DNA from 4 places in the Planococcus chinensis genome. Region 2 is predicted to be linked to each of the others. Evidence: riboswitches for the same ligand, from Rfam matches in the RefSeq annotation. Region 2 holds a riboswitch; each other region holds the start of a gene.
What was found. A riboswitch is a leader RNA that binds a small molecule or an ion and turns the genes downstream of it on or off. The one in region 2 is predicted to bind S-adenosylmethionine.

Region 1: linked by a shared signal. The riboswitch ahead of ACFSDB_RS04435 (methionine biosynthesis PLP-dependent protein) and the one ahead of ACFSDB_RS09630 (bifunctional homocysteine S-methyltransferase/methylenetetrahydrofolate reductase) in region 2 are both predicted to bind S-adenosylmethionine.
Region 3: linked by a shared signal. The riboswitch ahead of ACFSDB_RS10695 (methionine ABC transporter ATP-binding protein) and the one ahead of ACFSDB_RS09630 (bifunctional homocysteine S-methyltransferase/methylenetetrahydrofolate reductase) in region 2 are both predicted to bind S-adenosylmethionine.
Region 4: linked by a shared signal. The riboswitch ahead of metK (methionine adenosyltransferase) and the one ahead of ACFSDB_RS09630 (bifunctional homocysteine S-methyltransferase/methylenetetrahydrofolate reductase) in region 2 are both predicted to bind S-adenosylmethionine.

The regions. Positions count from the first base shown of each region.
Region 1 is NZ_JBHUFW010000004.1:424,378-432,350, forward strand. Features, by position in the region: gene ACFSDB_RS04420 (SDR family NAD(P)-dependent oxidoreductase) at 1-266, shown strand, start outside; gene ystJ (NADP-dependent malic enzyme) at 468-1,709, shown strand; gene metC (cystathionine beta-lyase) at 1,898-3,073, opposite strand; gene ACFSDB_RS04435 (methionine biosynthesis PLP-dependent protein) at 3,070-4,191, opposite strand; SAM riboswitch class I at 4,268-4,373, opposite strand; gene ACFSDB_RS04440 (antibiotic biosynthesis monooxygenase family protein) at 4,703-5,008, shown strand; gene ACFSDB_RS04445 (hypothetical protein) at 5,005-5,373, shown strand; gene ACFSDB_RS04450 (cobalamin B12-binding domain-containing protein) at 5,377-6,030, shown strand; gene ACFSDB_RS04455 (STAS domain-containing protein) at 6,008-6,778, shown strand; gene ACFSDB_RS04460 (LLM class flavin-dependent oxidoreductase) at 7,444-7,973, shown strand, end outside.
Region 2 is NZ_JBHUFW010000005.1:416,228-424,200, reverse strand. Features, by position in the region: gene xylF (D-xylose ABC transporter substrate-binding protein) at 1-75, shown strand, start outside; gene ACFSDB_RS09635 (DUF6544 family protein) at 886-1,731, shown strand; SAM riboswitch class I at 1,960-2,066, shown strand; gene ACFSDB_RS09630 (bifunctional homocysteine S-methyltransferase/methylenetetrahydrofolate reductase) at 2,139-3,995, shown strand; gene metH (methionine synthase) at 3,976-7,416, shown strand; gene ACFSDB_RS09620 (LLM class flavin-dependent oxidoreductase) at 7,619-7,973, shown strand, end outside.
Region 3 is NZ_JBHUFW010000007.1:149,712-157,684, reverse strand. Features, by position in the region: gene ACFSDB_RS10715 (hypothetical protein) at 1-217, opposite strand, end outside; gene ACFSDB_RS10710 (dicarboxylate/amino acid:cation symporter) at 397-1,572, opposite strand; gene ACFSDB_RS10705 (MetQ/NlpA family ABC transporter substrate-binding protein) at 1,776-2,603, opposite strand; gene ACFSDB_RS10700 (methionine ABC transporter permease) at 2,653-3,321, opposite strand; gene ACFSDB_RS10695 (methionine ABC transporter ATP-binding protein) at 3,314-4,339, opposite strand; SAM riboswitch class I at 4,418-4,522, opposite strand; gene ACFSDB_RS10690 (thioredoxin family protein) at 4,571-4,882, opposite strand; gene ACFSDB_RS10685 (toprim domain-containing protein) at 4,889-5,227, opposite strand; gene gcvH (glycine cleavage system protein GcvH) at 5,301-5,681, opposite strand; gene ACFSDB_RS10675 (arsenate reductase family protein) at 5,760-6,116, opposite strand; gene ACFSDB_RS10670 (acyl-CoA dehydrogenase family protein) at 6,442-7,973, opposite strand, start outside.
Region 4 is NZ_JBHUFW010000011.1:16,922-24,894, reverse strand. Features, by position in the region: gene ACFSDB_RS12750 (alpha/beta fold hydrolase) at 1-477, opposite strand, end outside; gene ACFSDB_RS12745 (gamma carbonic anhydrase) at 575-1,087, shown strand; gene ACFSDB_RS12740 (response regulator transcription factor) at 1,125-1,826, opposite strand; gene ACFSDB_RS12735 (aldehyde dehydrogenase family protein) at 2,005-3,540, shown strand; gene ACFSDB_RS12730 (iron-containing alcohol dehydrogenase) at 3,569-4,786, shown strand; gene metK (methionine adenosyltransferase) at 4,827-6,041, opposite strand; SAM riboswitch class I at 6,236-6,347, opposite strand; gene pckA (phosphoenolpyruvate carboxykinase (ATP)) at 6,586-7,973, shown strand, end outside.

The sequences.
Region 1 (7,973 bases), on a different contig from region 2:
TCCAGATGACCAAAGCCTTGGCAGTGGAATGGGCGAAAGCAGGCATCAACGTCAACGCCGTAGCTCCGACATTCATTGAAACCGAATTGACCGCGAAAATGTTAGAAGACGAAGCGTTCAAAAAAGACGTCGAGAGCCGGATCCTCCTTGACGGCTTGTCACAGCCGAAAGATATTTCTGGAGCAGTCTTGTACTTGGCTTCCGGCCTGGCGAATTTTGTAACTGGCGAAACGATCAAAGTGGACGGCGGCTGGACAGCAATCTAAAATTTCATGAATGAAAGCATCCATATTCCGTGGATGCTTTTTTGCGTTTTTATTAAAATTCCAAGTCCTGGGATAGTAAGCGCTTACGTCAAGTATCCTTCTCGGTCTAAAGACTGAAAATTCATTAAATTGAACGAAAAGCCTTTAATTCCGCAGAGAACCCTCTATAATAAAGCATTATGAACAAAGGGAGATGAGGCAATGACGAACCTGAGAAACGATTCTTTGCATTTGCATCGCGAGAACCGGGGAAAGCTTGAAGTACGTTCGAAAGTGGCGGTCAGCAACGAGAGGGATTTAAGTCTTGCCTACTCTCCAGGCGTAGCAGAACCGTGCAAGGAGATTGCACAGGATGCTGAGAAGGTGTTCGATTATACGATGAAGGGCAATACGGTGGCTGTGGTCACCGATGGGACTGCGGTGCTCGGGCTTGGCAATATCGGACCGAAAGCGGCGCTCCCGGTGATGGAAGGGAAAGCTGTACTGTTCAAGGAATTTGCCGGGGTGGATGCTTTTCCGGTCTGTCTCGACACCACAGATGCAGAAACCATCATCCAGACGGTCAAATTGCTTGAACCGGGGTTCGGCGGTGTGAACCTCGAAGACATTTCGGCTCCCACTTGTTTTATCGTGGAAGAGCGGCTGAAGCAGGAAATGGACATTCCGGTGTTCCACGACGACCAGCACGGTACGGCGATTGTTACGCTTGCCGGGCTGATCAATTCGCTGAAGCTCGTCGGCAAAGGGGTCGAGGACGTCAAAGTGGTGGTCAATGGAGCCGGTGCTGCCGGCATTGCGGTCGTAAAGCTTCTGAGCAAATTCGGCTTCAGCCATTTGATCATGTGCGACACCAAAGGAGCGATCTTTAAAGGGCGGACAAATGGAATGAACCCCTATAAGCAAGAAGTTTCCGAAATGACCAATTACGCAAAAGAGACGGGCGGGCTCGACGAAGTGATCAAAGGGGCGGATGTTTTTATCGGCGTCTCCGCTGCCGGCGCTTTGACAGAAGACATGGTCGCGTCGATGAACCAGGATGCCATCATCTTTGCCATGGCGAACCCGAATCCGGAAATCCTGCCGCATCTGGCGAAAAATGCAGGAGCACGGATTGTCGGAACCGGGCGTTCGGATTTCCCCAACCAGGTAAACAATGTACTGGCTTTTCCGGGAATCTTCCGCGGGGCGCTTGACGTACGGGCATCCGAGATCAATGACGCCATGAAAATCGCGGCCGTCGAAGCGATTGCGGGCCTGATTGAAGTGGGCGAACTTCATGACGATTACGTCATTCCGGCACCGTTTGACCAACGGGTCGCACCGGCTGTTGCGGCTGCGGTGGCAAAAGCGGCGATTGAAACAGAAGTGGCGCGCCATCCGGCGGTGACGACAGAAACGGCCGAATCTTCCGTGCCGATTGGAGCGGCCGGCAGACGAGGCTAATATATAATAGAAGAAAGCCGTCCGTGTTAGCGCATTGGACGGCTTTCTTTGTGTAAAAATGGGAATCGCCGATAAATCCCCAGAATCGCAGATAAAACCACAGAATCGCCGATAAACTATAAAAATCGCCGATAAACCAAAAAAAATGAAAGCCGGGTGCAAAGGATAGGAATCCGGCTTTCGGAGGTTTATTTCACCAATTCGGCAGGGTGGGTACGGCGTACTTTCTGCAATGCCTGCTCCAGGTCTTCAAGCAGATCGTCCGCGTGTTCAAGCCCGACAGATAGGCGCAGAACGCCGTCCGTGATGCCGCGTTTTTCGCGCTCTTCTTTCGGCATGGAAGCGTGGGACATCGTCGCAGGATACGAAAGTATCGTTTCAACAGCACCGAGGCTGACGGCGAAAATCGGGATCTGCAGGCTCTCTACAAAGGTTTTGGCCGCGGCTTTGTCTGCAAGGCGGAAGGAAAGCACAGCACCGGCGCCGGTTGCCTGGCGTTCGTGGATCGGATTCCCAGGGTGGAAACGGAAGCCGGGGTAATAAACTTCCTCGATTGCCGGATGGGTATGCAGATAATCGGCGATGATGCGGGCGGAAGCCGATGACTGTTTCAGCCTTGAGCCCAAGGTTTTGATGCCCTGGATCAATGAATAGGAATCCTGTGCGCCCAGCACCGAACCGAACGTATTCTGGATAAATCCGAGGCGGCTGCTTAGTTCCGGATCTTTGGTGACGGCGAGCCCGGCTATGATATCGCTGTGTCCGGACAGGAATTTTGTTGCACTGTGGAGCACAAGGTCTGCGCCGAGGTCGAGCGGGTTCTGATAAAGCGGCGTCATGAACGTGTTGTCGACGAATGTCAGGCAATCATTCGCTTTGGCCAGTTTAGCCGCAATTTCGATATCGGTGATTTTCATCACCGGATTCGAAGGGGTTTCGATATAGACCACTTTGCTGTTTTCCTGGAAAGCAGCGGCCATTTCACTCAAGTCGGTCATGTCGACAAACGAATAGCTGATTCCGAACCGCGGCAGCACTTCGGTAACAAAGCGGAAAGTTCCGCCGTACACGTCTTCTGAAACGAGGACGTGGTCCCCGGCAGACAGCAGCATGAAAGCCGAAGAGATAGCGGCCATGCCGGAAGCGAAAGCAAAACCGCGTGTGCCGTTTTCCAGTTTGGCAATGGTTTCTTCAAGTTTTTGCCGTGTCGGATTGCCGGAGCGGCTATAATCGAACGGACCGAATTCTTCGAAATCCGCTTGGTGGTATGTCGACGATAAGTAGATCGGGACATTCACCGCGCCTGTCTTCTCATCAGTGCCAGCAGCGTGGATCAATTGGGTTTCCAACCGGTTTGTCTTCATAGGCGTACGCCCTCCTTGTCGAATATTTTCAATGCTTCGGCGAGGTCTGCCGCCAGATCTTCCGCTTCTTCAATGCCCACTGAGAACCGCAGCAGCCGGTCGCAGATGCCGCGGCTTGTCCGCTCTTCATAAGGAATTTCAGCGTGGGTCTGGGTAGCCGGGTAGGTGATGAAACTCTCAACGCCGCCCAGGCTTTCGGCGAATGTGATCAATTCCAGGCTTTCGAGGAACGGGGCGACCCATTCCGCTTGGTTCAGCCGGAACGAAAGCATGCCGCCTTTCCCGGGGTACAGGACGTCCGATACGGCCGGATGGGATTGTAGGAATTCCGCCATTTCTTTGGCGTTCTTTTCGTGTTGTTTCATGCGGAGCGGCAATGTCTTCAACCCGCGAATCAATAGCCAAGAATCAAACGGCGACAGCACTGCGCCGGCCGAATTGTGCAGGATAGCCAAGCGCTCACATAGGGCATCGCCTTTCGCGGCCACCAGTCCGGCGAGTACATCGTTATGGCCGCCGATATATTTGGTGGCGCTATGCACGACAATGTCGGCGCCGAGTGAAATCGGCTGTTGGAGATAAGGCGTCAAGAAAGTGTTGTCGGCAATTAAAAGCAAGTTGTGTTTTTTGGCCAAAGCAGCATAGTGTTCCAAGTCGATTTCCTGCATCAAGGGATTGGTCGGCGTTTCGATGAAGAACGCACGGGTGTTTTCATTGATCAATGCTTCGGTCTTTTCAACATCGCTGAAATCTGAATAGTGGGTATGGATGCCGAAGACATCGGAATAATGGTTCAACAGGCGGTAAGTGCCGCCATAAATATCTTCAGGCACCACGAGTTCGTCGCCCGGGCGGAACTGGGACAGCACCAATTGGATGGCAGCCATGCCGGAACTGCAGGCAAACCCGGCATCTGCGCCTTCCAGCGCCGCAATGCCTTCTTCGAGAACCGTACGCGTCGGGTTTTTCGTGCGGGTATAGTCATAGCCGGTGGATTTTCCGAGGCCTTCATGCTCGTATGCCGTTGATAAGTAAATCGGAGCGCTGACTGCGCCGGTTTTTTCATCGCTGCGGGTGCCTAATTGTACCAATCGGGTTTCTAAACTTCTCTTTGCCATTTCGCTCATCCTTTCAAAATAAAAAACAGGGGCTTTCTTCAGAAAAAGAAGAAAGCCCCTGCCGAGGAACACGTTCTTCTCATCTTCTAGGCATGCGCCTATTGGAATTAGCACCGTGGCCATTTGCAGGCTGGTTGCTGAGACTTCACAGGGCCAAATCCCTCCGTCTCTCTAGATAAGAAATAAAATATGCAGTTGAATTTATATAATACAGATTACTTTAATGCAATTGGATGGAAAAGACAAGAGGAAAACCGAATTTTTATTAAAATTCACTCAATAAAGGCGTTCGCCGAATGCAGGAGGATTCCGTATAGGAGCAAGCGGGTATAGAATAAACCGGTGTCTTTGCCGGCGGATTTTCCAGATAAGAGCTGCGGCGCCAAAAAGGAAAAGCGCTCATTCTGTGTTCGTATGATATTGAAATCATCCGGTGCAAAGGACAACACTTTTAATTCGAAAATCGAAAGGTTATAATAGACACTAGAATTTAGCGAAAAGGGGCTTTTTGATGTATATTGTAACTTCCACTGTAACGGTGCCGGAAGAAAAAACGGACGATTTGATCGCCATTTATAAAAACCGCTCGCGGCGGGTCGACAAAGCGGAAGGCTTCCATTCGTTCCGGTTGATCCAGAATACCAAAAAGCCAAATGAGCTGACGGTGCACCTGGAATGGCATTCAAAAGAAGCCTATATGAAGTGGGTCAAGAGCAATGAGTTTAAGGAGATCCATGAACTTGAAAAGCATTATCCGGATCAGCAGCTTGCAGGCATCGTGCCGAAAGTGCGCCAATACGAGGTGGTGGCTGAATGAACACAGAAACCAAAGACCGCATTGCTTCGGCGACGGCAAATAGCATCTATGAAGCTTATCCCTCATTATGGGACCGGTTCGGGGAACGCGGATTCCATCGTACGGAGGAAGACAACCGGCATCACCTTGACCATTTGGAGACGGCGTATGACCTGCAAGACCCTAAAATCTTTCTCGATTACAGCGCTTGGCTTGAAGGCGTGCTGAACAGCCGCAATGTCGAGACCGGATTGATCATCGATAATTTTGAACGTCTGATGGATATACTGCCCGGAAAGGCAGAAAAGGCCGAAGGGGAATTCATGCTTTCATGCCTGAAGCAAGCGAATAAAATGTTGTCGGAAAGAAGACTTGAAGGAGGTTGAAGAATGATTCAACCGAAACAATTGGCGGAATTGTTCTTGGCAGGAAATGATGCGGAAGCCCTCGTGCAAGTCCGCAGATTTCTGGAGGAACATACGCAGCACGAACTGTTTGCGCGATTGCTGACACCGGCAATGTACCATGTCGGAGAATTATGGGAAAACAATGAAATCGGGGTAGCCGATGAACATTTGGCAACTGCCGTTTGTGATTTTGTCGTATCCGCCGTCGAAAACCGGAAACAGCAGGGGGATGGCACTGAGCGGAAAGTGATGGTCCTGGGGCCGGAAGGCGAAGACCATTATATTGGTTTGAAAATGGTATCGAGCCGATTCCGCGAGAACGGCTGGTCCGTGAAGTACCTGGGCCCGAATTTGCCGCTCGACCATGCTTTGGACGCTGCCAAACGCTGGAAGCCCGACGCTATAGCCCTATCAGCGGCGCTTGTCTACCGGTTGCCGGTGATCAAGACCTATATCAATGAATTTCTGGACCTGGACCCGAAACCGATTGTCTTTTTGGGAGGTCGGGCAGTTTCAAAAGCGAATCCGGAGGCACTCCGCAATGAAGGTGCGATCGTCCTGGAAGATCTTGAACAATTAGAGCGATGGCTGACGATGGGAGAGGAACCGCAAGATGGATACGGAATATCAGTTTGAAGGCTTGCCGCTCCCGGCTTTCAAATTAACAAAGGAATTGAAGGTGTTGGTTTCCTCGCAGGAAGCCGAAAAGCTTTTCGGGCCGGCGGCTTTGTTCAAGGACCTGATCGATGAAGGAAGCTTGAAGAAGGTCGAGAAATTGCTGAAGCCGGAAAACGGTTCAGTGCGTTTTGAAATGAATGCAGTTTCGGCAAGCGGCGGCCTGCTATTGGCTGATCTTTACGGCAAATGGCAAAGCGATGCAAGCTGGGCGGTTGTTGTTGTCCCTAAAGAAGATAATATCGAGCGCATATCGCAGCAATTGAGGCGCCTGCAGGAGCGGCTGCGCGAAACCGATTATGATCTGTTTCAGGAAAAGGAACTTTCCATGCAGTTGCTCCAGCGGGTCCGCATGCTTTCCGCCCCGAGCATCCGCCTGGACCTCGACCAGATGCTCATCCCGCTCTTTGGCGACTTGACGGCAGTGAAAGTGGAAGCGGTCGGCGACAATGTCCTGAAAAACATCCACGACTCGCATGTCGAAACGGCCATCATCGACTTTACCGCGGTGGACCAGATCGAAGAAGAAGGGCTTAAGCTCTGGAACGGCTTGATGCAATCGCTGAAGGTCATGGGCGTCGAGTGCATTGTGACCGGCATTAAACCGGCGCATGCGAAACGGCTGCATGGCCTGGAATCCACTACTGTCATGCGCTTCGCCTCGACACTCCTCGAAGTGCTCAATGAAAAAAGCGGAAGCCGGCTCTGAAAAGAGCCGGTTCAGCTTGTATACAAAAGAATACTTATTCCTCTTCAAGAAAGAAGAGTCATTTAGGCGAAGCTATCTCGGATCCTCCACTTCAGGCGGACGCTTTCCGCGGGCTCGCGCCGAACTAACTAAGAACCTGTGCTCCTGCGCAAGCTCGTCGCAAATGCTTGCCCTCGCGAGCTTCGGTCAAGCATTGACTGGCGTCCGAGTGGATTTCGGCACTTCGCTATCCCGCAGATAAAACCGGTGCTCCTGCATCGCTCCGCTGCTTCGTCGCAAACAAGTCGGCCGAACTGCCTTCGACCAACTTGCTCGCCGCCTTCCGTTACGGATCCCAAGCCAGCGGCTTAAGGCCAGTCATACAAAGCTGGATAAGCATCTCAATACTTTTTTAAATACAGGTGACGCTCCCGTCCGGGCTGGCCACGGAGACTCCTGTGGGACCAGCTCGAGCTGAAGGCCCCGCAGGAACGGAGTGACGAGGAGACTGAAGCCGAGCCCACGGAAAGCGAAGTGGCCAGCCCGGTCGGGCCTATACATATCTATTCATCATAATTAAACTTTGTCTACAATTCAGCCGGCTCTGAAAAGAGCCGGTTTTTCTATGCCGTGAGCCGGAAAAGTGAAGGGTGTGGAAGAAATCACTACAATGGTAAATATGAGGAGTGATTTATTTGGAACCGAAAACATTTAATAAGGTACCACTTTCGGTGCTGGACTTGGCCCCGATCAATGAAGGAAGCTGCCCGGGGCAGGCGTTCAAGAACAGCGCTGAACTGGCGCAGCACGTAGAGAAATTAGGATTCAACCGGTTTTGGCTTGCGGAACACCATAATATGCCCGGCATCGGCAGTTCCGCAACGTCTGTATTGATCGGTCATATCGCCGGTTCAACGGAGCGGATCCGTGTCGGCTCAGGCGGAGTGATGCTGCCGAACCATGCGCCGCTTGTCATTGCCGAACAGTTCGGGACGCTCGAAGCGCTTTATCCCGGACGGATCGACCTGGGGCTCGGCCGTGCGCCGGGAAGCGACCAGGCAACGGCATATGCGCTCCGCCGTACACTGCATAGCAGCGGTGATGAATTTCCGCAATTGGTGGAAGAACTGGAGAACTTCTTTTCCAATCATCCGAAAGGGCGTGTGCAGGCATATCCTGGAACTGGGCTGAATGTGCCGATTTGGCTTCTTGGCTC
Region 2 (7,973 bases):
GATGAAGGCAATATCCGGGAGACCGTCATTGCGGACGGCTTCCATACCGAAGCGGATGTTTACGGGGGAGATTAGAAAATGAAAAAAGACAGGTATGCACCTGTCTTTTTTTAACTTGTTGAGAAAGATATAAAATACTTGTCTCTTAATCGATATTCCGCAAAACAGCTTCGTAAAACCCCTGTGCTCCTGCGCGCTATGCGCTCGTCGCAAAGAGATGGCTCAAACTTCCTTAGAGCCATCTCTTTGCCGCGGGCGAGCGCCAAGCCTCCTCAGTCGCTTACGCGACTTGCGGGGTCTCGGCTGTCTCGCTGTCCCGCAGGCAAGTACCGGCCAAACAGCATTTGGCCGGTACTTTGCGACGAAGCGCGTAGCGCTGCAACGGTTTTTCATGTCCCGAAGCTAGCGCAGCGATGCAGGGACAGGAGCAGCGTCCTTTCATGTTTCGAAGCTAGCGAAGCGATGCAGAAACAGTACGGTTTTCTCCGCCGTTTTGCTCCATATCTCAGATAGCACTACTAAAACGGATTAAGTTATCAGCTTTTAAAGAGCGAAACCAGCGCCGGCGCGTCCACGGGCTGGGCGAAAGCCATGCCCAAAGCGGCCGAAGCGAGATGAAAAGTTCATTTTTTTAATGACTTATCTAAAGAAGGTTTCTCGATAGCCTGTCTTTTTTTGGTGGGAAAAATTCATCTATTAAAGGAAAAAGAGAGGGGAATAAAATCTCCTGAAATAAGGTTCTTCTGATTAAAAGAAGCGGAATCATGCAGCTGTACAAAATTGCAGGAGAACAGGTTTGGATGTCGTATGGTATAGATACGATAATCCGTTGATGCTGCTGCCCGTCCGTGAAAGTCCGTTTCGAAAAAGGAAGGGGATGGAGAGATGAGAATCTTGTTGTCAGTGCTTGTTGTGCTCGCCTCAGCATTCTTTGTCGTAAAAGGGGCGAACCGCCAGTCGCCGGCTGAATCATTAAAAGCGGCGCCGCTCAGAAAGTTGGAGGCGCCTTTGAAGAGGGTGGAACCGGAACAATTGGCTGCACTGCCGGCCCCGGTCCGGAAGTGGATGGAGTGGAGCGGCATTTCTGGCAGGGAAGAGATTCGGAGCGTGTATGCAAAGCAAACTGGCCGGATGAAACTCAAGCCCGGCCAGGAAAAATGGATGGCGTCAGAAGCTTGGCAATACACTACTTCTGATCCTCCCGGCTTCATCTGGAAAGTGAAGATGAAGATGGGCAATGGGCTTTCTGTGACGGGTAAGGATGTGTTTCAGGAAGGCAAGGCGGAGATGCGGATCAAAATGGCCGGCTTGGTGCCGATGGCGACTACGCGCGGCAATCCGAAAGCCGACCAGTCCTCGCTGCAGCGGTATTTAATGGAGCTGAGCGGATTTCCCTCCGCCGCTTTGAGCCGGTATGTCGAATGGCACGCAATCGACGATCGGACGGCGGAAGCGACGATGGCCTACAACTGGATCAAAGGCCGCGCGACTTTCCATTTCGGGGAGGGCGGCGAACTGCTGAAAGTGACGGCGATGCGCTTCAAGGACAGTGATGAGCATGCGGAGCTTGTACCGTGCACAGCCCACATCCGGGCATACCGGACGATGGACGGAATCCGCACGCCTTCCGAACTCGGGGTCACGTGGGATTTGGCTGAAGGGCCGTTCACCTGGTACGAATTCACGATGGAGGATGTGGCTTTTAATGTGAAGAAGCCGGCCGGATTTTGATGGCAGATTTTGATTCCGAAATTGCATACGTCTTTCCGCTTCAGGGGATTTTATTAGATAAACGCCTTCTCCTACGATTTAGCTGCATTGCCAAAGACAGCGCACTGGAGTCGAATTTATGTCTTAAAGAGGAAGATAAACAGAAATTTCATTCTTTTTAGACAGATCTCCTTGACCTGGAGGCGATATGGGGTTAATATTTTAGGATATAAAAAATTGAATAATTGATTCTTATCGAGAGAAGTCGAGGGACTGGCCCTATGACGCTTCAGCAACCAGCCGTTACCGGTCAGGTGCTAAATCCAGCAGGCATTTCCATGCCTGAGAGATGAAGAAGAACGAGTATGTTATCGTAAAGCCTTCTTTTTCTATGGAAGGCTTTTTTATTTGTATAGGAGGAGAGCAGCATGAAGTTATTGGAAGCGTTGAAGACAAGGGTATTGACGGCGGACGGCGCAATGGGGACGCTTCTGTATTCGTACGGGATTGAATACTGCAACGAGGAGCTGAATATTCAGCGTCCGGAGATCATCGAGAAGATCCACCATGACTACATCCGGGCCGGAGCGGACATCATCCAGACCAACACGTACGGAGCGAACGCGCATAAGCTCGCGCGCTACGGGCTGGAGGAGCAGGTGAAAGACATCAACCGGGCAGCGATTGAAATTGCGAAGCGTGCCGCGGCGCCCGGCGGCCAGTTCGTCTTCGGGACGATCGGCGGCATCCGGGGCTTCCGGAAAAGCGATGCGACGCTAACAGAAATCATCGCGATGGTCGACCAGCAGGCGCAGCACCTCCTGTCCGGCGATCCGGACGGGCTGCTGCTCGAGACGTATTACGACTTCGAAGAGCTGGCAGCGACCGTCACCCACTTGAAAACCCTCACGGATACACCGCTCATCGCGCAAGTGTCGATGCACGAACCGGGCGTTCTGCAGAACGGCATGCTGTTGAACGACGCCTTGCAGGAACTGGAATCGCTCGGTGCGGACATTGTCGGCGTCAATTGCCGCCTTGGCCCCCATCACACGATCCAGGCGTTCGAAGGCGTCGAGCTGCTGAAAAAGGCATTCTTGTCCGCCTACCCGAACGCGAGCCTGCTCGACGTCGAAGACGGCCGCATCGTCTATGAATCGGAAGCGGATTATTTCGGCCGTGCGGCTTTGCTGCTCCGGGAAGAAGGCGTACGCTTGATCGGCGGCTGCTGCGGTACGACCCCGAAGCATATTGCGGAAACGAAGAAGCGCCTGCGGAACTTGGCGCCGGTGACGGAGAAGAAAGTGGCAGAGAGAAAGCCGATTGTTATCCGCGAAGCGGAAGCGCTGGACGTCAAGCCGCTCCACGAAAAAGCGAAGACGGAGCGGACAATCATTGTCGAGCTCGACACGCCGCGCCATCTGGACATCACCACGTTCATCGAAGGCTCGAAAGCGTTGGATGCGGCAGGCATCGACGCCTTGACGATGGCGGACAATTCCCTTGCTTCGCCGCGCATCTCGAACATGGCGATGGGCTCGATCCTGAAGCAGGAAAATATCCGGCCGCTCGCGCACATAACGTGCCGCGACCACAACCTGATCGGCCTGCAATCGCATCTCATGGGGCTTGATGCTCTTGGCATGCATGATATATTGGCAGTGACGGGAGACCCGACAAAAGTGGGTGATTTCCCGGGGGCAACGAGCGTCTATGACGTCTCGAGCATGGAACTGATCCAGTTGATCAAGAAGCTCAACGAAGGCATTTCATTTTCCGGCAAGCCGCTGCGCAAGAAAGCGAACTTCTCGGTGGCGGCGGCGTTCAACCCGAACGTCCGCGTCGTCAGCCGGGCCGTTAAGCGTCTGGAACAGAAAATCGAGAGCGGTGCGGATTATTTCATTTCCCAGCCGGTCTATACAAAAGAGAAAATCATTGAAATTTACGAGGAAACGAAGCATTTGGAGACCCCGGTCTTCCTTGGCATCATGCCGCTGACGAGCATCCGCAGTTCGGAATTCCTGCACAATGAAGTGCCGGGCATCAAATTGTCAGAAGATGCGCTCGAGCGCATGCGCGCATGCGGCGAAGACAAGGAGCGGGCGACAGCGGAAGGCATCCAGATTGCCAAGGAGTTGATCGATACCGCAGCCGGGCTCTTCAACGGCATCTATCTGATCACGCCGTTTTTGCGCTATGAAATGTGCGTGGAATTGATCGATTACATCCGACAAATAGATTTGCAGAAAGCGAGCGATAACAGCCATGTCCAAACCTCTCATTGAACAACAACTCGAAAAACGGATCCTCATCATCGACGGAGCGATGGGCACGATGATCCAGAACGCCGACCTGTCGCCGGAAGATTTCGGCGGTGAAGAATTCGACGGGTGCAACGAGTACTTGAACATCGTCCGCCCGGAAGTCATCGAAGGCGTCCACGATGCGTATTTGGAAGCGGGGGCGGATATCCTCTGCACGAATACGTTCGGCGGCACGCCAATCGTGCTCGATGAATACGACCTTGGCAGCCAGGCGCCTGAGATCAACCGGCGCGCTGTCGAAATAGCCAAAGCGAGTGCCGCGAAATTCTCCACGCCGGAATGGCCGCGCTTTGTGGCAGGCGCCATCGGACCGACGACAAAGACGCTGTCGGTGACCGGCGGGGTGACATTCGATGAAATGAAGGATAATTTCTACGTCCAGGCAAAAGCGCTCGTCGAAGGCGGAGCGGATCTGATCCTATTGGAAACGAGCCAGGATATGCTCAATGTCAAGGCGGCGACGATCGGCATCAAAGAGGCGTTCAACGAGCTCGGCAAGGAATTGCCGATCATGGTGTCCGGCACGATCGAACCGATGGGCACGACGCTCGCAGGGCAGAGCATCGAAGCGTTCTATATTTCGATTGAGCACATCAAGCCGTTGTCGGTCGGCCTGAACTGCGCGACAGGGCCGGAATTCATGACCGACCACATCCGTTCGCTGTCCGAGCTGTCGGACGGCTTTGTCAGCTGCTACCCGAATGCGGGGCTCCCGGACGAGGAAGGCCATTACCACGAAACGCCGGAATCGCTGTCGAAAAAGCTTCGCGGTTTTGCCGAAAAAGGCTGGCTCAATGTGGTCGGCGGCTGTTGCGGCACGACGCCTGCCCATATCCAGGCGGTGCGGGAAGCGATGGAGGGCTTGGCGCCAAGAAAGCCGGACGCGGACGGACATGGCCATGCCGTGTCGGGCATCGAACCGCTGCAATACGATGAAACGATGCGCCCGCTGTTTATCGGCGAACGCACGAACGTCATCGGTTCGCGCAAATTCAAGCGCCTCATTATCGACGGCCAGATCGAGGAAGCGGCGGAAATCGCCCGTGCGCAAGTGAAGAACGGTGCGCATGTTATCGATATCTGCCTCGCGAACCCGGACCGCGATGAACTCGAGGATATGACGGCGTTCATGCAGGAAGTCGTGAAGAAAGTGAAAGTGCCGCTCGTCATCGACTCCACGGATGAAGATGTCATCGAAGCGGCGCTGAAATTCTCGCAAGGGAAAGCGATCATCAACTCGATTAACCTCGAGGACGGCGAGGAGCGCTTTGATGCTGTCATGCCGCTTGTGAAGAAATACGGCGCGGCCGTTGTCGTCGGGACGATCGACGAAGCCGGCATGGCGGTGACGCGCGAGCGGAAGCTCGAAATCGCAGAGCGCTCATATGAATTATTGACCGGCAAATGGGGGCTCGAACCGGAAGACATCATTTTCGATCCGCTCGTCTTCCCGGTCGGCACGGGCGATCAGCAATATATCGGCTCGGCTGTCGAGACGATCGAAGGCATCCGCCTGATCAAGGAAAAGCTGCCGCGCAGCTTGACCATCCTTGGCATCAGCAACGTGTCGTTCGGCTTGCCGCCGGTCGGCCGTGAAGTGCTGAACGCGGTCTACTTGTACCATTGCACGCAGGCGGGGCTTGATTACGCCATCGTCAATACGGAGAAATTGGAGCGCTACGCGTCGATTCCAGAAGCGGAAATCAAGATGGCGGATGAGCTGCTGTTTACGACAACGGACCAGACGCTTGCGGACTTCACTGATTTCTACCGCGATAAGAAAAAAGAGAAAAGCGAAGACGACATTCCGAAGACGGTGCCGGAGCGCCTGGCTTATTATATTTTAGAAGGCACGAAAGAAGGGCTCATTCCGGATCTGGAAAAGGCGCTTGAGATGTACGATACGCCGCTTGACGTTATCAACGGGCCGTTGATGGAAGGGATGGCGGAAGTCGGCCGTTTGTTCAACGACAATCAGCTGATTGTCGCAGAAGTGCTGCAAAGCGCTGGCGTCATGAAAGCGGCGGTTTCATTCCTTGAAGGATTTATGGAGAAGAAAGCAGCAGACGATTCCGGCAAAGGGAAAGTGGTGCTCGCGACTGTCAAAGGCGACGTCCACGACATCGGCAAGAACCTGGTCGACATCATCCTCAGCAACAACGGCTTCAAGGTCATCGACGTCGGCATCAAGGTGACCCCGGCGACATTGATCGATGTCATCAAGAAAGAGAACCCGGACATCATCGGCTTGTCGGGGCTCCTGGTGAAATCGGCGAAGCAGATGGTGTTGACGGCGCAGGACTTCAAGGAAGCGGGCATCGATGTGCCGATCCTGGTCGGCGGCGCGGCGCTGTCGCGCCGCTTCACCGAAACGAAGATCGCCGCGGAATACGACGGACCGGTCATCTACGCAAAAGATGCCATGCAGGGGCTGGATCTGGCAAACCGCCTGCAGAGCGGCGCCGGGAAAGCCGTACTATTGGATGAGCTCGACGCCCAGCAGGAAAAACGCAAGGTTTCGGAAGCGGCAAAAGCATCGAAGCAGGCGGTGGCAGTTGCCGTCCGTCCGGTCAAGACGGTCCGGGCAGACGTGCCGGTCTACAAACCGCACGATTTGCGCCGCCATGTGCTGAAAGACTATTCCGTGGCGCATTTGTATCCGTACGTTAATATGCGGACACTGATCGGCCATCACCTCGGCTTGAAAGGGTTCAATGAAAACACGCTCGCCAAAGGCGATCCGCGCGCGGTCGAGCTGCACGAACTGGCAACCGGCTTTTTGCAGTCCGGCATCTTGAAACCGTCGGGCATGTACCAGTTTTTCCCGGCGCAAAGCGACGGCGATGACGTCATCATCTACAGCCCGGCGGATGCCAAGACCGAAATCGAGCGCTTCACGTTCCCACGCCAGTCGGCAGAGCCGTTCCTGTGCCTTGCGGATTATTTGAAATCCGTGGACAGCGGCGAAATGGATTATGTGGCATTTATGCAAGTGACGGCCGGCCACGGAGTGCGGGATGAGGCGGCGCGTCTGAAGGAAGCCGGCAAATTCCTCGAAAGCCATGCCTTGCAGGCGACGGCGCTCGAACTCGCAGAAGGATTCGCCGAGCGCGTGCACCAGGAAATCCGCGACCAATGGGGCTTCCCGGACGCAACCGACTTCTCGATGCGCGACCGTTTTGCTGCGAAATACCAGGGGCAGCGGTTTTCGTTCGGCTACCCGGCGTGTCCGAACCTCGAAGACCAGGCCAAACTGTTCGGCTTGATCAAGCCGGAAGACATCGGCGTCCAGTTGACAGAAGAATACATGATGGACCCGGAAGCTTCCGTGTCGGCGATTGTTTTCGCCCATCCGGATGCGCGATATTTTGTGGTGGATTGAACTGGTTGAAGGCTTGCGGATAGTATTTCCGAGAAACACCCAGTTAACTGAAAAAAAGAGCGGCTCAGAATCACTGAGCCGCTCTTTTTCTCTATGTGCCTATTTGATTTACAGCCGAATCGAGAGTTGTTCTGCTGGCATTGGGGCGGCAAAACCGATTATGGTAGACATAAGCTATTAGAGAATGTCAGGAGTGGGAAATGTGTTTGCATTAAATGTACTCGACTACTCGCCGATCGACGAAGGGGCGACGGCGCGCGAAGCGCTGCTGCAGTCGGTGGCGCTCGCGCAGGCTGCAGAGCGCTACGGCTTCAAGCGCTTCTGGGTGGCCGAACACCATAAAGTGATGTCGGTCGCCGGCAGCACGCCGGAAATGCTGATGATGCAGCTGGCCGCTTCGACGCAGCGCATCCGCATCGGCTCGGGCGGCGTCATGCTGCCGCATTACAGTTCCTATAAAGTCGCGGAGAATTTCCGCATGCTCGAAGCGCTCCATCCCGGCCGCATCGACCTTGGGATCGGCCGTTCGCGCAGCTACCGTGACGTCAATGCGGCGC
Region 3 (7,973 bases), on a different contig from region 2:
GCGCTGCTTCAAAAGCGTTCAAGTCTGCGTCGCTTGCATTGATCGTATTCGGCACTGACATATAGAAGCGCATCATTTCCTGCTTAATATCAGCAGAAGATCCTGCGGCTTCCTCCGTACCAGCTGTTTCTTCATTAGTTGTGTCTGTAGCGTTTTCTTCGCTGCATGCTCCAAGAAGCAAAGCCGCTGAAAATCCAATAACCAATAATTTCTTCATGTAAAAGCCCCCTATGTGTGTATGTTCCGAAAATTATATTAACACAGCTTTTTGGGGGCGTATATACATGGCCGAATAGTCGCAATTGGAAAAACATTCCTAATAATCCCATTCCTCATCCGGCTGCGAGAATTTCACTCCGCCTGAGAAAGACGTGTTGCTTTTACGGAACCGCCGCATTAGAGTTTCGCTGCCTGCTTTCCGTTCGTAAACCGGTCGACGATCATCGCTAACGCGCCGTCTCCCGTGACATTCGTCGCTGTCCCGAAGCTGTCTTGCGCCAAGTACAGGGCGATCATCAAAGCGACCATAGTGGAATCGAATCCGAGCATGGTCTCAAGCAAGCCAATCGCCGCCATCACTGCTCCGCCCGGGACGCCGGGTGCTGCGATCATCGTAACGCCGAGCATCAGGATAAATGGCAGGATGCTTCCGAAAGAAGCGACATCCCCCGTCAATAGCATGACGCCGACCGCACAAGAGACAATCGTGATCGTACTTCCAGATAGATGGATTGTTGCAAACAATGGAACCGCAAAATCAATGACCCGTTCGTTAGCACCCGTTTTGCGTGCTTGCCGCACAGTGACCGGGATTGTCGCTGCAGAAGACTGCGTTCCAAGAGCCGTGAAATATGCCGGCAGCATCGTTTTCAGCAATGAAAACGGGTTGCGGCCATTGAGTGTGCCGGCTGTCGTATACTGCAGCAAAAGCATGACCCAATGCAAAATGATGATCATCACGAAAACGACAGCGAAGAGCGAAAGTATCTCTGCCACCGCTCCGCCATAGGCCATGTTTCCGAAGATCCCGAAGATATGGAACGGCAAAAGTGGGATGATGACATACGTGATCGCTTTCTCGATAATTGCCTGGAATTCATCAAAAAACGAAAACATCGTTTTGCTCCCAGTGGAAGCCATACCGATTCCGAGCAGGAATGCCAGGATCAATGCAGACATGACGCCGAACACCGGCGGCATATCAAGCGCGATGAATGAGGTTGCGAGTGCATGTTCCGGATCATCAATTGCGCTCAACGAACCGCCTTGCATGAAATTCGGCAAAATCGTCGTCGCTGCAAAAAACGCCATCGTTCCAGCGATAATGGTTGACGCATACGCAAAAAACGTTGCCAGTCCCAGCAATTTCCCCGATCCTTTGCCTAATTTGGCAATGCCGGGCGCGATGAACCCGAGAATGATCAATGGCACGATGAAATTAAGAAAGTTTCCGAAAATCGTTGTGAATGTAGCAAAAATCCGTGCCAGCCACTCTGGCGCAAACGAACCGATCAACACCCCTAAAGCGATGGCGACAATGATTCTTGGCAGTAAACCAAAATTAAACTTCACTTCCATGTCCTCCCTATATGAACAGATGTATTTTATTTATTATCCAAAAGTATCACAAAGGCAAAAAAAAGTTAATAGGAACTCCAATACGCGAAATATTTTTATTATTTCAACAAAGTTAAAACTCCCCTTTCCTAGTTCCATCTTCTTTCCCACAATGCAAAAGGCCCCTGAATCGGATTCAGGGGCCTTTGTTCGTTTTATTAGTCGACCGGCACTACAGAGCCGCCCCACTCTTCAAGGATGAAGTCTTGGATTTCGTCAGATTTCAGCACTTCCACCAAGGCTTTGACGTTTTCGTTGTCTTCGTCGCCTTTGCGGACAGCAATGATGTTGACATATGGTGAATCTGAGCTTTCAAGAGCGATGGAATCTTCCATTGGGTTCAGGCCTGCATCGATGGCATAGTTCGAGTTGATCAATACGGCATCACCTTCACCTTGCTCATACATTTGGACAAGAATCGCCGCTTCGTAATCCGTTTCAAATTGCAGGTTCTTCGGATTATCTGTAATGTCGCTTACTTCAGCTGTTGTTTTTTCCACCGATTCATCCAAAGTGATCAAGCCTTGCGCTTCAAGCATAGACAAGATTCGTCCATGGTCCGCAACAGAGCTGCTCATCAAGATTGTCGCGCCTTCCGGAAGTTCTTCTAGTGACTTGTATTTTTGGGAATAAACACCGATCGGTTCAATATGGATGCCTCCGGCATTTTCAAACTCATAGCCATTCTCAGCAATCTGTGATTCTAAATAAGGGACATGCTGGAAGTAGTTGGCATCAATTTCGCCTGATTCAAGATCTTGGTTAGGGAAGATATAATCCTGATAAGTTTCGATTTCCAGTTCAATTCCCTGTTCTTCGAGGATAGGCTGGGCCTGCTCCAGAATCTCCGCATGCGGTACGTTGGACGCTCCCACTTTCAATGTGCTTGACTCTTCCCCGCCGGATCCGCCGCTGCCGGATTCTTCTGCGCCGCAGCCTGCCAATGCCAATGCTGCCAATAATGTTCCTGTTACAAGTTTCTTCATGTGTGTACGCTCCCTTTTCTATGGTGTTTTTTATTATGGAATTCTTGGATCAACGTTTATCTGATTTCACCGTCAAACGGTCTCCGACAAACTGGATGGCAAAAACGATGATCAAAATCAGGATGGTCGCTACCAGAACAACATCCTGGCGGCTGCGCTGGAAGCCATCTAGGAAAGCCAATGTGCCAAGGCCGCCTGCTCCGATGATGCCCGCCATCGCGGTATAGCCGACCAATGCAATGGCCGTCACCGTAATTCCGGAGATCAACGCCGGCTTCGACTCCGGCAGCAGCACCTTGCGGATGATCGTCCATGTGCTTGCGCCCATCGAGCGCGCTGCTTCAATGACGCCTTTGTCGATTTCTTTCAAAGCGATCAGCACCATGCGTGCATAGAAAGGTGCTGCGCCGATGATCAGTGCCGGCAATGCCGCATTCGGCCCCCGGATGGTTCCGATCATGAATTTCGTAAGCGGGATCAGCAAGATGATCAGGATGATGAACGGAATCGACCGGAAAATATTGACGAATGCGCCGGTCAGCCAATTCACGATGCTGTTTGCCCATAATTGTTTTGGTGCGGTCAAAAACAGGACGATTCCGAGCACAAGGCCGATGGCGAATGTAAAGAGCGTCGACATGGCCGTCATATACAAGGTTTCCAGCGTCGCTTCCCACATATCCTGCCAATCGACGTTCGGGAATAATGACTCAATCATTTGCCATCACCTCCGTCTGGACGCCTTCCGCATTCAAGAATGCCATGGCCTCAGCAACTTCCGGCTGAGAGCCTTTTATCTGCAAAATCAATGTTCCGTATGCTCCTCGTTGTGTATGGGCGATATTGCCCTGCACAATATTAATATCGACCGGATGCTTCCGGATCAATTTGGTCAAAATCGGCTGCTCTGTCTGATCTCCGACAAAGACCAGTTTTACCAGCACGCCTTCCGGATACAACTCGCGGAGGTGCTTGATCGTCTCTTGCGAATCTTCCGTATCCGTCACTTGCGCCACAAATCGTTTGGTGATGTTTTCCTTTGGCGCCTGGAAGACGCGGAGCACATCGCCCATCTCTACGACCCGGCCGCCTTCCATGACGGCGACGCGATGGCAGATTTTCCGGATGACATGCATTTCGTGTGTAATCAGCACAATCGTAAGCCCCAAGCGCTTGTTGATGTCCACCAGCAAGTCCAGAATCGAGTCCGTCGTCTGCGGATCGAGTGCAGACGTCGCTTCGTCGCACAGCAGCACTTCCGGCTCATTAGCAAGTGCGCGTGCAATGCCGACGCGCTGCTTCTGTCCCCCTGACAACTGGGACGGGTAAGCATTTTCCCGTCCGCCGAGGCCGACGAGTTCCACCAGTTCCTGAACGCGCGCTGCGCGCTTCTCTTTCGGAACGCCGGCGATTTCAAGCGGGAACTCGATGTTCTCCTTGACGGTGCGCGACCATAGCAAATTGAAATGCTGGAAAATCATGCTGACTTTCTGGCGCGCTTTCCGCAGCTCACCGCTGCTGATATTCGTGATGTCCTGCCCGTTGATAACAACAGAACCATTTGTCGGTTTTTCGAGCCCGTTCAGCAAACGGATCAATGTACTCTTCCCGGCGCCGCTATAGCCGATGATGCCGAAGATCTCGCCGTCGCCGATCGACAGGTCCACGCCGTCCACTGCGGTCAATGAACCTTTGCCGGTATCGAACACTTTCGATAATTGTTTTAATTCGATCATTCCTAAACACTCCCGCCTCAAAATAAAAACCCTTCTGCGCAAATTTGAGCAGAAGGGTAACTTTAAAAGTAAACCGATCTCTCATCTTCCAAAGCTATTGCTTTGTGTGATTTGGCACCATTTCATTTTCATGACGGTTGCCGGGCTTCATAGGGCACTTCCCTCCACCACTCTTAATAAGAGTTGACGATATTTAATTGATTTCAGAAATTCAATTTACCACGCTTCACTTTATACGTCAACAGATTTTAACTTTCCATATAAATAAGGCACGGATTGGAACGCGTAGATCTTTTCAGCCAGCTCGCCGTTCTTTGTCAAGAGCAGGCATGGCACGCTCTCCACTTGATAGAGTTCAGCTATTTCCTGCACAAAATTCAAGTTTGCCTTGCCCATCGGCATGTCCGGCAACAGCTCTTCGACCACATCCAGCATTTTCGAAGCAACTTGGCATGTGCCGCACATCGGCGTGTACAAATAAAACGCGGCAACCGTTTTCGTGTTCTTTTCTTTCAGCCATTCTTTATGTGTCCATTCTTCCATTTTGTTTCATCCCTCAGCTAATAACTTATTGACTTGAACGTTTGCTGAAATCAGAACATCGATCAAGTTGCGGATCGGCGTGGCCGCCACTTCCTTGAAGCTCGGGCTGATGTAAAAGTGCCGGGCTTCGGGAAATTCGCGCTTCACCAATTTCCGCAATTTCTCTCCTGATTTGTCCGCATCGACCAGGATGATGATGTCCAGGCCTTCATATGGCAGCAGCAGTTCTTCAAGCCTCGATGCACTTACTGTACCATTTGTGCAAAGAATCGTCACGGGTTCTGCAATGAGCGGCGCGATCCGCGACTTATCGCTGATCCCTTCCACCACGATTACTTTTTCCATAAGCCAACACCTCACTAGATCGGTATGAAAGAAAATCTGTATAAAAAAAGCGCCAAAAAGAGGCGCTTTGAGATTACTCGTTGATCATTTCTTTATATTGCTCAGCTGTCATCAACTCGCCTACTTCAGCTTCGCTAGGAGATTCGATTACCACCATCCACGCATTTTCGTAAGGAGATTCGTTGACAAATTCAGGGCTGTCTTCCAGCTCAGCGTTCACTTCAACCACTTTGCCGCTAATCGGCGCGTAAAGTTCCGATACGGTTTTTACAGATTCAACGCTTCCGAAAGGCTGGTCTTTTTTCAGTTCGTCCCCAACTTGCGGCAATTCAACGAAAACGATATCGCCCAATTCGGCTTGTGCAAAATCAGTAATGCCAATACGTGCTGTACCGCCTTCTACTTTTACCCATTCATGCTCTTTTGAATAACGAAGTTCTTGTGGTGTGCTCATCGAAAACCCTCCAAATTATGTAGTTTGCTCCCCTTTAGTTTGACATAAACATTTGGGAAACACAAGAAATGTATGGCGCTACTTCCAGGTATTTTCATAGACGTCTTCCTTAAAGCCAAGCGTCGTTTTCTCCCCGTCCCATGCAAGCGGCCGCTTGATGAGCATCCCGTCGCCAGCAAGCAATTCCAGCTGTTCGTCCTCGCCCATTTCCGGCAATTTTTCCTTCAGCCCAAGCTCGCGGTACTTGATGCCGCTCGTATTGAAAAACTTCTTCAGTTCGATGCCGCTGGCTTTGTAGATTTTGCGGAGCTCTTCCTTAGAAGGCGGCGCTTCGGCAATATTGATCTCCCGATAATCGGCACCGTTTTCATCAAGCCATTTCTTTCCGTTGCGGCACGTGGTGCATTTTGGATAAGCATAATACGTAATCACAATAAAACCCCCTTTTCCTCAAGCTTACCAAAATTCATCTAGCCGGTCGAATGGAGAAAAGTGTCCATTTGCGGTGTGCCTGTAATCATTAAGCTGGATGATTTACTAATTCTATAAAAAGTTGAACGTTTCATTCTCTAAGAGCGGTTCTCGAGGGTTTATGAGCGGCTTTCGGAATCCTATGAGCGCTTTTACAGATTCTATGAGCGCATTCCGTACTTCAATGAGCATACGACCGAAAATGCCTGTTCATGCCTTACTACTCTCCATCTGCCATAGAAATTGAACAAAAGAAAAAACGCAGCCTGAGCTGCGTTTTCAAAAATTCTTACACGACGTATTTTTCAACTTCGATCAATTTAACGGCCGCTTCGCGTTTTTTCGCAATGACGTTGTAAGGCGTCGAGCGCGTCAATTTACGCAATGCAGAAAGCATCATGCGCTGGTTGTCGCCTTCGATAGCTGCAAGCAACGTTTCTTTTGCGTCTTTTTCGATTTTGTCGAATGCTTCCTGGCAATAGATCTGCGTGTAAAGGAGTTTCTGTTTCGCTTTTTCTTCGCCAGAAGCCGCGATCGCTTTTTCGGTGCGCAAAACTGCTGATTCCATTGCAAAGACGTTGCTGACGATGTCCGCGATGTTCACAAGCACTTCCTGCTCCTGCTCAAGCTTCGCTCCGTAGGTCTGTGCCGCTAGGCCAGCCGCCAAAAGCGCGATTTTCTTCGCGTTGCGCACCAAGTATTTCTCCTGGGCCAATGCTTCTGTGCCGATTTCTTCCGGCATCATCATCAACAGCTCTTCCTGGAGTTTTTGGGCATGCTCGAACAATGGCAGTTCGCCTTTCATCGCTTTGCGGATCAAAGTGCCCGGCACCAGCAGGCGGTTGATTTCATTCGTTCCTTCAAAGATCCGGTTGATGCGTGAATCGCGGTACGCTTTCTCGATTTCATATTCAGCCATAAAGCCATAGCCGCCGTGCAATTGAACGCCTTCATCAACGATATAATCAAGCGTCTCTGTTCCGAAGAATTTGTTCATGGAGCATTCCACTGCAAATTCAGCGATCGAATCAGCCACCAGTTTGCCGTCTGCGTGCTGCTCATCCGTAAAGCCGCTCATGCGGTCTTCGAACAAGCCGACTGTGCGGTAAACAGAACTTTCAAGGGCATACAATTGCGAAGCCATTGTGGCCAATTTTTCGCGCGTCAAGTTGAAAGATGAAATCGGCGTCTTGAACTGCTGGCGCTGGTTTGTGTAAGGGATGGTCAATTCCATCGCATATTTTGCTCCGCCGATTGTGCCTACGCCCAATTTGTAGCGGCCGATGTTCAAGATGTTGAACGCGATGACGTGTCCGCGCCCTGCTTCTCCCAACAAGTTCTCAACAGGCACTTGCGCATCCTGAAGGATCAATGTACGGGTAGAAGAAGATTTGATTCCCATTTTCTTTTCTTCCGGTCCGACCGAAACGCCGTCGTACGCGCGCTCTACGATGAATGCCGAGAATTTTTCCCCGTCGATTTTCGCGTAGACAACGAAGACATCCGCAAAGCCGGCATTCGTGATCCATTGTTTTTCGCCGTTCAAGACGTAATGCGTTCCGGCTTCGTTCAAACGGGCAGTTGTTTTCGCACCAAGTGCATCGGATCCTGAGCTCGGCTCAGTCAACGCGTATGCTGCAATCATATCACCTGTCGCTAGGCGCGGAAGGTATTTCTGTTTCTGGTCTTCGTTTCCAAAAAGCACGATCGGCAATGAACCGATTCCAACGTGTGCGCCGTGCGTAATTCCGAAGCCGCCTGCTTTCGACATCTTTTCAGCAATCAAAGCAGAGGCGATTTTATCAAGCCCAAGGCCGCCGT
Region 4 (7,973 bases), on a different contig from region 2:
GACATCGGGATTGCGCGTCAGGTCCCCGATTTTTATTCCATGGTCGATTTTCATCGCTGCCGTCAATTGGTGGAGCCCTGAAAGAGCAGAAGACAATTTTGACGGTGTCTTCAGCAAATGCAGCCATGGCGATGTGAAAATCGCGCCGGCAATCGGATAAGCTTTTTTGCTTAGGACATTCATGGCGATGGTTGCCCCGAGGCCGTGGGCGGCGATGAAAATCGGCAGGTCGTTTTCTTGGGCGACGACGATGCCCAGCTTGACGGATTCCTCGAATTCATCGAACGGTTCATGGTGAGGCTGCCCGCCTGGCACGCCTCTCCCATGGCCCGGCAAGTCTCCCATGATGACGTGATAGCCTGCCGTCCTCCATTGTTCGATAAGCCACGCATATCTCAGGTGATGTTCGTAAGCACTATGTACGAGCACGATCACTGCTTTCGGCTGGACTTTCGCTTCCCATTTCCACAAAGCCATCATCTCCCTTTTCTGTAACTGTACACAATGTTTGGAGCTTTTGCCCGTATTTGATAGGATGGAAGATATCCATATTCCATTTCATCGGAGGTCCCACATGATTTATCCTTATAATGGCAAGCAGCCTTCCATCCATCCTTCCGCCTTTCTCGCGGATCATGCCGTCGTCACTGGCGATGTCACCATCGGCGCAGAATCTTCTGTCTGGTTCAATACAGTTATCCGCGGCGACGTTGCCCCGACCATCATCGGCAACCGGACCAATATCCAGGATCTGTGCATGCTCCACCAGAGCCCGAACAATCCGTTGGTGCTCGAAGATGAAGTGACCATCGGCCATCAGGTCACCTTGCACAGCTGCAAGATTCGCAAAGGCGCCCTTGTCGGCATGGGGTCCATCATCCTTGACGGCGCGGAAGTCGGCGAGGGTGCATTCATCGGCGCCGGAAGCCTTGTACCGCAAGGCAAAATTATTCCGCCGGGGACATTGGCGTTCGGGCGGCCTGCCAAGGTTGTCCGTGAACTCCGTGACGATGACAAGCAGGACATGGAACGCATTGTCCGAGAATACGCCGAAAAAGGCGCATATTACAAATCGCTCCAGAAATAAATATAGTTTAAAGAGCCGGCATCCTGCCGGCTCTTTTCTATGAGATCAGCCCGGATCTCACCGCTACTGCTATCGCCTGCGCCCGGTGGCGGACGCCTAGCTTCTTCATGGCCGAACTGATATAATCCCTTGCCGTAAACTCACTGATTGCCATCTTGCCTGCCATCTCTTTCGTATCCAGTCCGATGGACAGCATTTCAAGCACCTGGATTTCCCGGTTGCTCAGCTTAGCGTGATGGACTTTCGCTTCTTTTGAGACGATCGAATTGAAAGCAAGCCGGAAATACTCTTCGATCTTCTTTAGCATAGGCTCTTGAAACGGTTTTTTGCCCGTATAGCCGTCAATCAAAACACAGCCAATCACCATCGAGCCTTTCTTCAAAGGAACGACGAGAAGCGAAGATAATTTGTATTTCTCCACGTACTTCTCCGGAAACGATGCATTCCCCGGATTCAGTTCAATATAGGACGCTTTCCGATTATGTATCGCCGAAAAGACCGGAGGTACATTCCTTACATCTTCCCTGATTTTCTCGGACGGAAACAAGGATCCGTCGCTTTGCAGGAAGAACAGCAGTTCACTCATGTAATTGATTGGCGAATAAGAAAACAGCGATAACCGGGAAAAAGGGAAAAATGAAAAGAAACCCTTCAGGCTCTTCAGAATCTGCTGTTCTTGGTTTTTTTCTTCCGATAATTCGGCCAGAAATTGTTCAAGTTTCAAACTGCTTGCGGGCATGGAGCATCCTCCTCTGATTCCCCTACATTTTCAGGGATATGAAACCGATGTCGCGTCAACTAAACTGAGGTTGAAAGGCTCTAGAACAATGCGCTTTATATTTTTTGAATATTTAATCTTCAATGGTTTCATTTTACCTGCACTATCGCCTAAATTCAACGACTTTAGGAGGGGAAACATGTCTATTCAAGTAGAAGTGCCCACATATTCACATTTCATAAACGGCCAGCGCCAACCCGCATCGTCTGGTGAAACGTTCGAAGTCTTCAATCCGGCGACCGGCGAAATCGTAGCCCAAGTATCCAAAGGAAGAGCGGAAGATATCAACAAAGCTGTCGAAGCTGCCCATGCCGCTTTTGAACAAGAGGGCTGGCGCGATATGCCGCCGGCACAGCGCGCAGAGGTCCTGCATAAGATTGCAGATGCCATTGCAGCGAATAAAACCGAATTGATCTATTTGGAATCCCTTACGTCAGGCGGAACAGTCCGCCGCGTCGCCGGGAACGACATCATGATGATCATCGACTTGTTCCAGCAGATGGCGAACTTCGTCAAAGCCTATCCTTTTTCCGAGACATTGCCGAATCCTTTGTTCCCCGGGCCCGCCCACAATTTTGTCTGGCGCGAACCGATTGGCGTATGCGCCGCAATCGCCCCTTGGAATATGCCTTTATTGATCGCTTCCTGGAAAATCGCGCCTGCTCTGGCGACAGGCAACACGCTGGTTTTAAAACCGGCCAGCCATACGCCTGTATCCACACTGCGCCTGGCGGAAATCATTTCCGAAGTCGTGCCTCCGGGTGTCATCAATGTGGTGGCGGGATCAGGAGCTGAAATCGGCGAGACGCTTGTGCGCCATCCGAAAGTCGGGAAAGTGGCATTCACCGGCTCGACCGAAGTCGGCCGGGGCATCATGAAACAGGCTGCAGATACGATCAAGAACATTACACTCGAACTTGGCGGCAAGTCACCGAATATCCTCCTGGAAGATGCGGATCTCGAAATTGCATTGCCGGGGACCCTTTTCGGCGTCTTCCTCCACTCAGGTCAGTTGTGCGAGTCAGGCACCCGGCTGTTTGTGCCTAGCTCCATTTACGATACAGTCATCGAAGAATTGAAAGCGCTTTCTAAAACATTGGCGATCGGCAATCCGCTGGATGAAAATACCGGCGTCGGACCCGTTATTTCCCAGCGGCAAAAAGAGACCGTGCTTGAATATATCGAGAGCGGTATCAGCGAAGGGGCCCGTCTGGTCTGCGGCGGGAAAGAAGCTGTCGTGGAAGGATTGGAAAACGGCTATTTCATCGAGCCGACAATCTTTGCGGATGTCACCAATGACATGAAAATAGCGCGGGAAGAAATTTTCGGCCCCGTGCTATCCGTCATCCGCTATGACCACATCGATGAAGCGATCGCCATGGCTAATGATACGATTTACGGGCTAGCGGGCGGCGTTTGGACCCGAGATGTCAACAAAGCCTATGAAGTCGCACGGAAAATCAAAGCTGGTGTCATCTGGATCAACGATTGGCATATGCTCCGCAACGATGCACCGTTCGGCGGCTACAAGCAAAGCGGGATCGGCCGCGAGATGGGCAAATATTCGCTTGATGCCTATACACAATTGAAACATGTCCATACATCGATGGTGCCTGAACTTGAACGGCGCGTCGCTTACGGGCTGCTGTTCACAGAACCCGGAAAATCGGAATGACCCAATCTGACAAAAGAGGTGAACGACTGTGATTACTACGTATTCAAATTTCGCTTTGACCACTTCGATCCACAGCGGCTCCAATACGCGCGCGATGATTCCAGCCCTGTTTCAGGGGCTAGGCGCCAAACGGGTCGTGCTGTTCAGTGACAAAGGCCTGCTGGATGCGGGCATCGTCGACAAAGTCGCGGATATTTTCCGTCTGGCCCATAATGGTATGGGACCGGAACTGGTCGGCATCTTTACCGATATCCAACAGGATGCCGGCAGCGAATCGGTGAACAATGCCATCCGATATGCGCGCGAAATGGCGGCCGATTCCCTCTTCGCACTTGGCGGAGGAAGCGTACTCGACACGGTTAAAGGCGTCAAGTTCGCCCTTCACCACGGTTTGGCGGATATTAAACAGGCCATACCCGGCGGGCTCGCTTACTACAGCTGGCCGGAAGCGCAATTCATTCCGATCCCTCATATCGCGGTGCCAACCACTGCTGGAACCGGTTCGGAAGTGTCGCCGATCGCCGTCATCTATAATGAAGAAAAGCACGTCAAAACGAACATCATCCATCCGTTCATTGCGGCGAACATAGCCGTTCTCGATCCTGATTTGACGACCGGGCTGCCTCCGTTCATCACGGCTTTCACCGGATTCGATGCGTTGACGCATGCCATCGAAGCATTGGCTTCGCCTACAGCCACCGGTTTCACGGATGCATTCGCGCTGCAGACGATCCGGATGTTCGAAAAGAACATTTCCGAAGCCGTTCACAACGGCCAAAACGTAAAAGCACGCATGGAAATGCTGCTGGCCAGTACGATGGGCATCACGGCGTTCAGTTTCGCCTTGAACGCCATCCCTGTCCACAACCTGGCCCATGCCTACGGGGCCTTATTCCGCATACCGCATGGCCTCGCTAATGCTGTGTTCCTGCCGCACGTCATCGAATTGGTGCAGGACCTGTATTTGCCAAAGATCGAAGCGCTGGCTCAAGCGTTGAACCTGGATACGCGTGATAAAACGCCACAGACTTTGCTGATGGACACTGTCGCCAAAATCCGGTCACTCCAAGCAGATGTCGGGCTGCCGAGCGATTTCGCTTCCTATGACATTCCGGAAGATTCACTGGAGATGACGATTGCCGCTGTCCAAAGTGATCCAGCCGCCATGAACTTCCCGTTGCCGGCACCGCTGATCGAAGCCATCGCGCATCGCGTGTCCACCATCAAATCACCGCAGGAAACATAAAAAAGACGGCCAGCATTTCGCTGGCCGTCTTACTTTTTTATTAAGCTTGGTTCTTGAAGATGCCTGACTGTTCTCTAAGAGCTTCCACTTTATCAGTGCGCTCCCAAGGAAGGTCGACATCCGTGCGGCCGAAGTGGCCGTAAGCTGCTGTCTGTTTGTAGATCGGGCGGCGAAGATCAAGCATCTTGATGATGCCGGCCGGGCGCAAATCAAAGTTTGCACGGACAAGATCGATCAATTCCTCTTCGCTGACTTTTCCGGTTCCGAACGTATCAAACGCCAACGATACCGGATGAGCCACGCCGATTGCGTAAGCCAATTGCACTTCACAACGGTCAGCAAGTCCTGCTGCCACGATGTTCTTCGCTACGTAGCGGGCTGCATAAGCTGCTGAACGGTCGACTTTCGTCGCGTCCTTGCCGGAGAATGCTCCGCCGCCGTGGCGTGCATAGCCGCCGTACGTATCTACGATGATTTTGCGTCCTGTAAGTCCCGCATCTCCTTGTGGTCCGCCGATAACAAAACGGCCAGTCGGGTTGATGAAGTATTTTGTTTCTTCGTCCATCAATTCTGCAGGAACCACTTCATTGATGACAAATTCCTTGATGTTGCGCTGGATCTGCTCAAGCGTCACTTCCGGATGGTGCTGAGTCGAGATGACAATCGTATCCACACGAAGCGGCTTGTTGTTCTCATCGTACTCGATCGTTACTTGTGTTTTGCCATCCGGGCGCAAGTATGGAAGGATTTCTTCTTTGCGCACTTCAGCCAAGCGGCGAGCCAATTTATGTGCCAATGAAATCGGAAGCGGCATCAATTCTTCGGTTTCGTTTGTAGCGAAACCGAACATCAATCCTTGGTCTCCTGCTCCGATATCATCCAATTCTTTATCTGTCATTTGCCCTTCACGCGATTCAAGCGCTACGTTGACACCTGCAGCGATATCCGGCGATTGCTCGTCGATGGCTGTCAGGACTGCACTTGTTTCAGAGTCAAAGCCGTATTTAGCGCGTGTATAGCCGATTTCACGGACCGTTTCACGCACGACTTTCGGGATATCTACATACGTAGTAGTCGTGATTTCGCCTGCCACGAGGACAAGGCCTGTTGTTACAGTTGTTTCGCACGCTACACGTGCATTTGGATCTTCTGTTAGGATGGCATCCAAAATAGCATCTGAGATTTGGTCACAGATTTTATCCGGATGTCCTTCTGTTACTGATTCTGATGTGAATAATCGACGGTTTTTCAAAATGTGTTTCCTCCTTATATCCTGCGAGATTGCTCTCGAAATTGATACGGTACTCGTTTCCCATGTCAAGTCCGTTCCGTGAGGATTGAACTTCAAGCCGTTGTGGCCTTTGTACACGAGGATTAAGGGCAATTTCATAAAAAAATCCCATCCAGCATCTGCATGTGGAAAGGAGAAATCATCATAAGCACCTTTCACTCTTATCGTCCAAGGTTGAGACCTTGCTTCAGGTTTGGCACCTTCTCTGCATGCAGCAGCAGGTTGCCGGGTTTCATAGGGCCTGTCCCCTCCACCAGCTCGGAATAAGAGTATCCGTTCAATGTTCCATCTTACGGAAAGTATAAAGTGATGTCAACGATTTTAAACGAATAAAAACAGGTTCTTCTATTAAATGAACCTGTTCGCACCCAACAAGGGGAAAATATGTTACTTTTTCGTGTCAACAGGGTATTAGTATAGACTAATGACCATAATGTGTTATACTAATTTACGAAATATACAACCTCCCCATCTTTATGGGAATAACCGAAAAGGAAGGTACATATAAATGAATCCAGTGAACTTCGCAAACAACCTAAAGGATCTTTTAAATGGCCAAAACGTCCGTGTCCAATTATCCGTCCCACAATTAATCGAGGCGGCAACATCCCGCGGAGAAGCTGTATTGACTAAAGACGGAGCGGTGAAAGCCGAGACCGGGAAATACACCGGCCGTTCGCCTAAAGATAAGTATATAGTAGAAGAGCCGATTTCTAAAGACAAAATCGACTGGGGTTCAGTAAACCGCCCGATTTCTTCTGAAGTCTTCGAAAACCTTTATGCTAAAGTGATCGATCATTTGAAGCAAAAAGATGAACTATACGTATTCAAAGGCTATGCAGGGGCTGACCCTGAATCCCGTTTGGGCATCCAGACGATCAACGAATACGCTTGGCATAACCTTTTCGCCCACCAATTGTTCATCCGTCCGACCAAAGAGGAATTGGCGAGCCACGAATCGCAATTCACGGTCGTATACGCTCCGACGTTCCATGCGGACCCGGCAGTTGACGGTACTGACTCAGAAACTTTCATCATCGTTTCGATGGAGAAAAAGATCATTTTGATCGGCGGAACAGAGTATGCTGGCGAAATGAAAAAATCCATTTTCTCGATCATGAACTACCTGCTTCCTGAACAAGGCATCCTTCCTATGCACTGTTCAGCGAACGTTGGCGAAGAAGGCGATGTCGCATTGTTCTTCGGCTTGTCGGGAACAGGCAAAACGACTCTATCCGCAGATGAAGACCGCAAGCTGATCGGCGACGATGAGCACGGCTGGTCGGATAACGGCGTCTTCAATATCGAAGGCGGCTGCTATGCAAAAACCATCAACCTGACTCGTGAAAACGAACCGCAAATCTATGACGCCATCACATTCGGCGCCGTGCTTGAAAACGTGGTAGTGGATGAGGAGACGCGCATGCCGGATTATGCAGATGGTTCATTGACGGAAAACACGCGTGCAGCATACCCGATCCATGCAATCAAGAATATCGTCTACCCTTCTGTTGCAGGACATCCGAAAACGATCGTCTTCCTGACAGCTGATGCATTCGGCGTATTGCCTCCAATCAGCAAATTGACAAAAGAACAGGCAATGTACCACTTCCTGAGCGGCTATACTTCGAAGCTTGCCGGAACTGAGCGCGGCGTCACTTCACCTGAAGCGACTTTCTCAACATGCTTCGGATCGCCGTTCCTTCCATTGCATGCGACAGTTTACGCTGAGATGCTTGGAGAGAAAATCGATGAGCATGACGTAGATGTCTTCCTCGTCAACACTGGCTGGACAGGCGGCGAATACGGCGTCGGAAGCCGCATGAAACTGTCTTACACACGCACAATGGTCCGTGCAGCGATCAAAGGAGAACTCCACAACATCGAAACTGAACA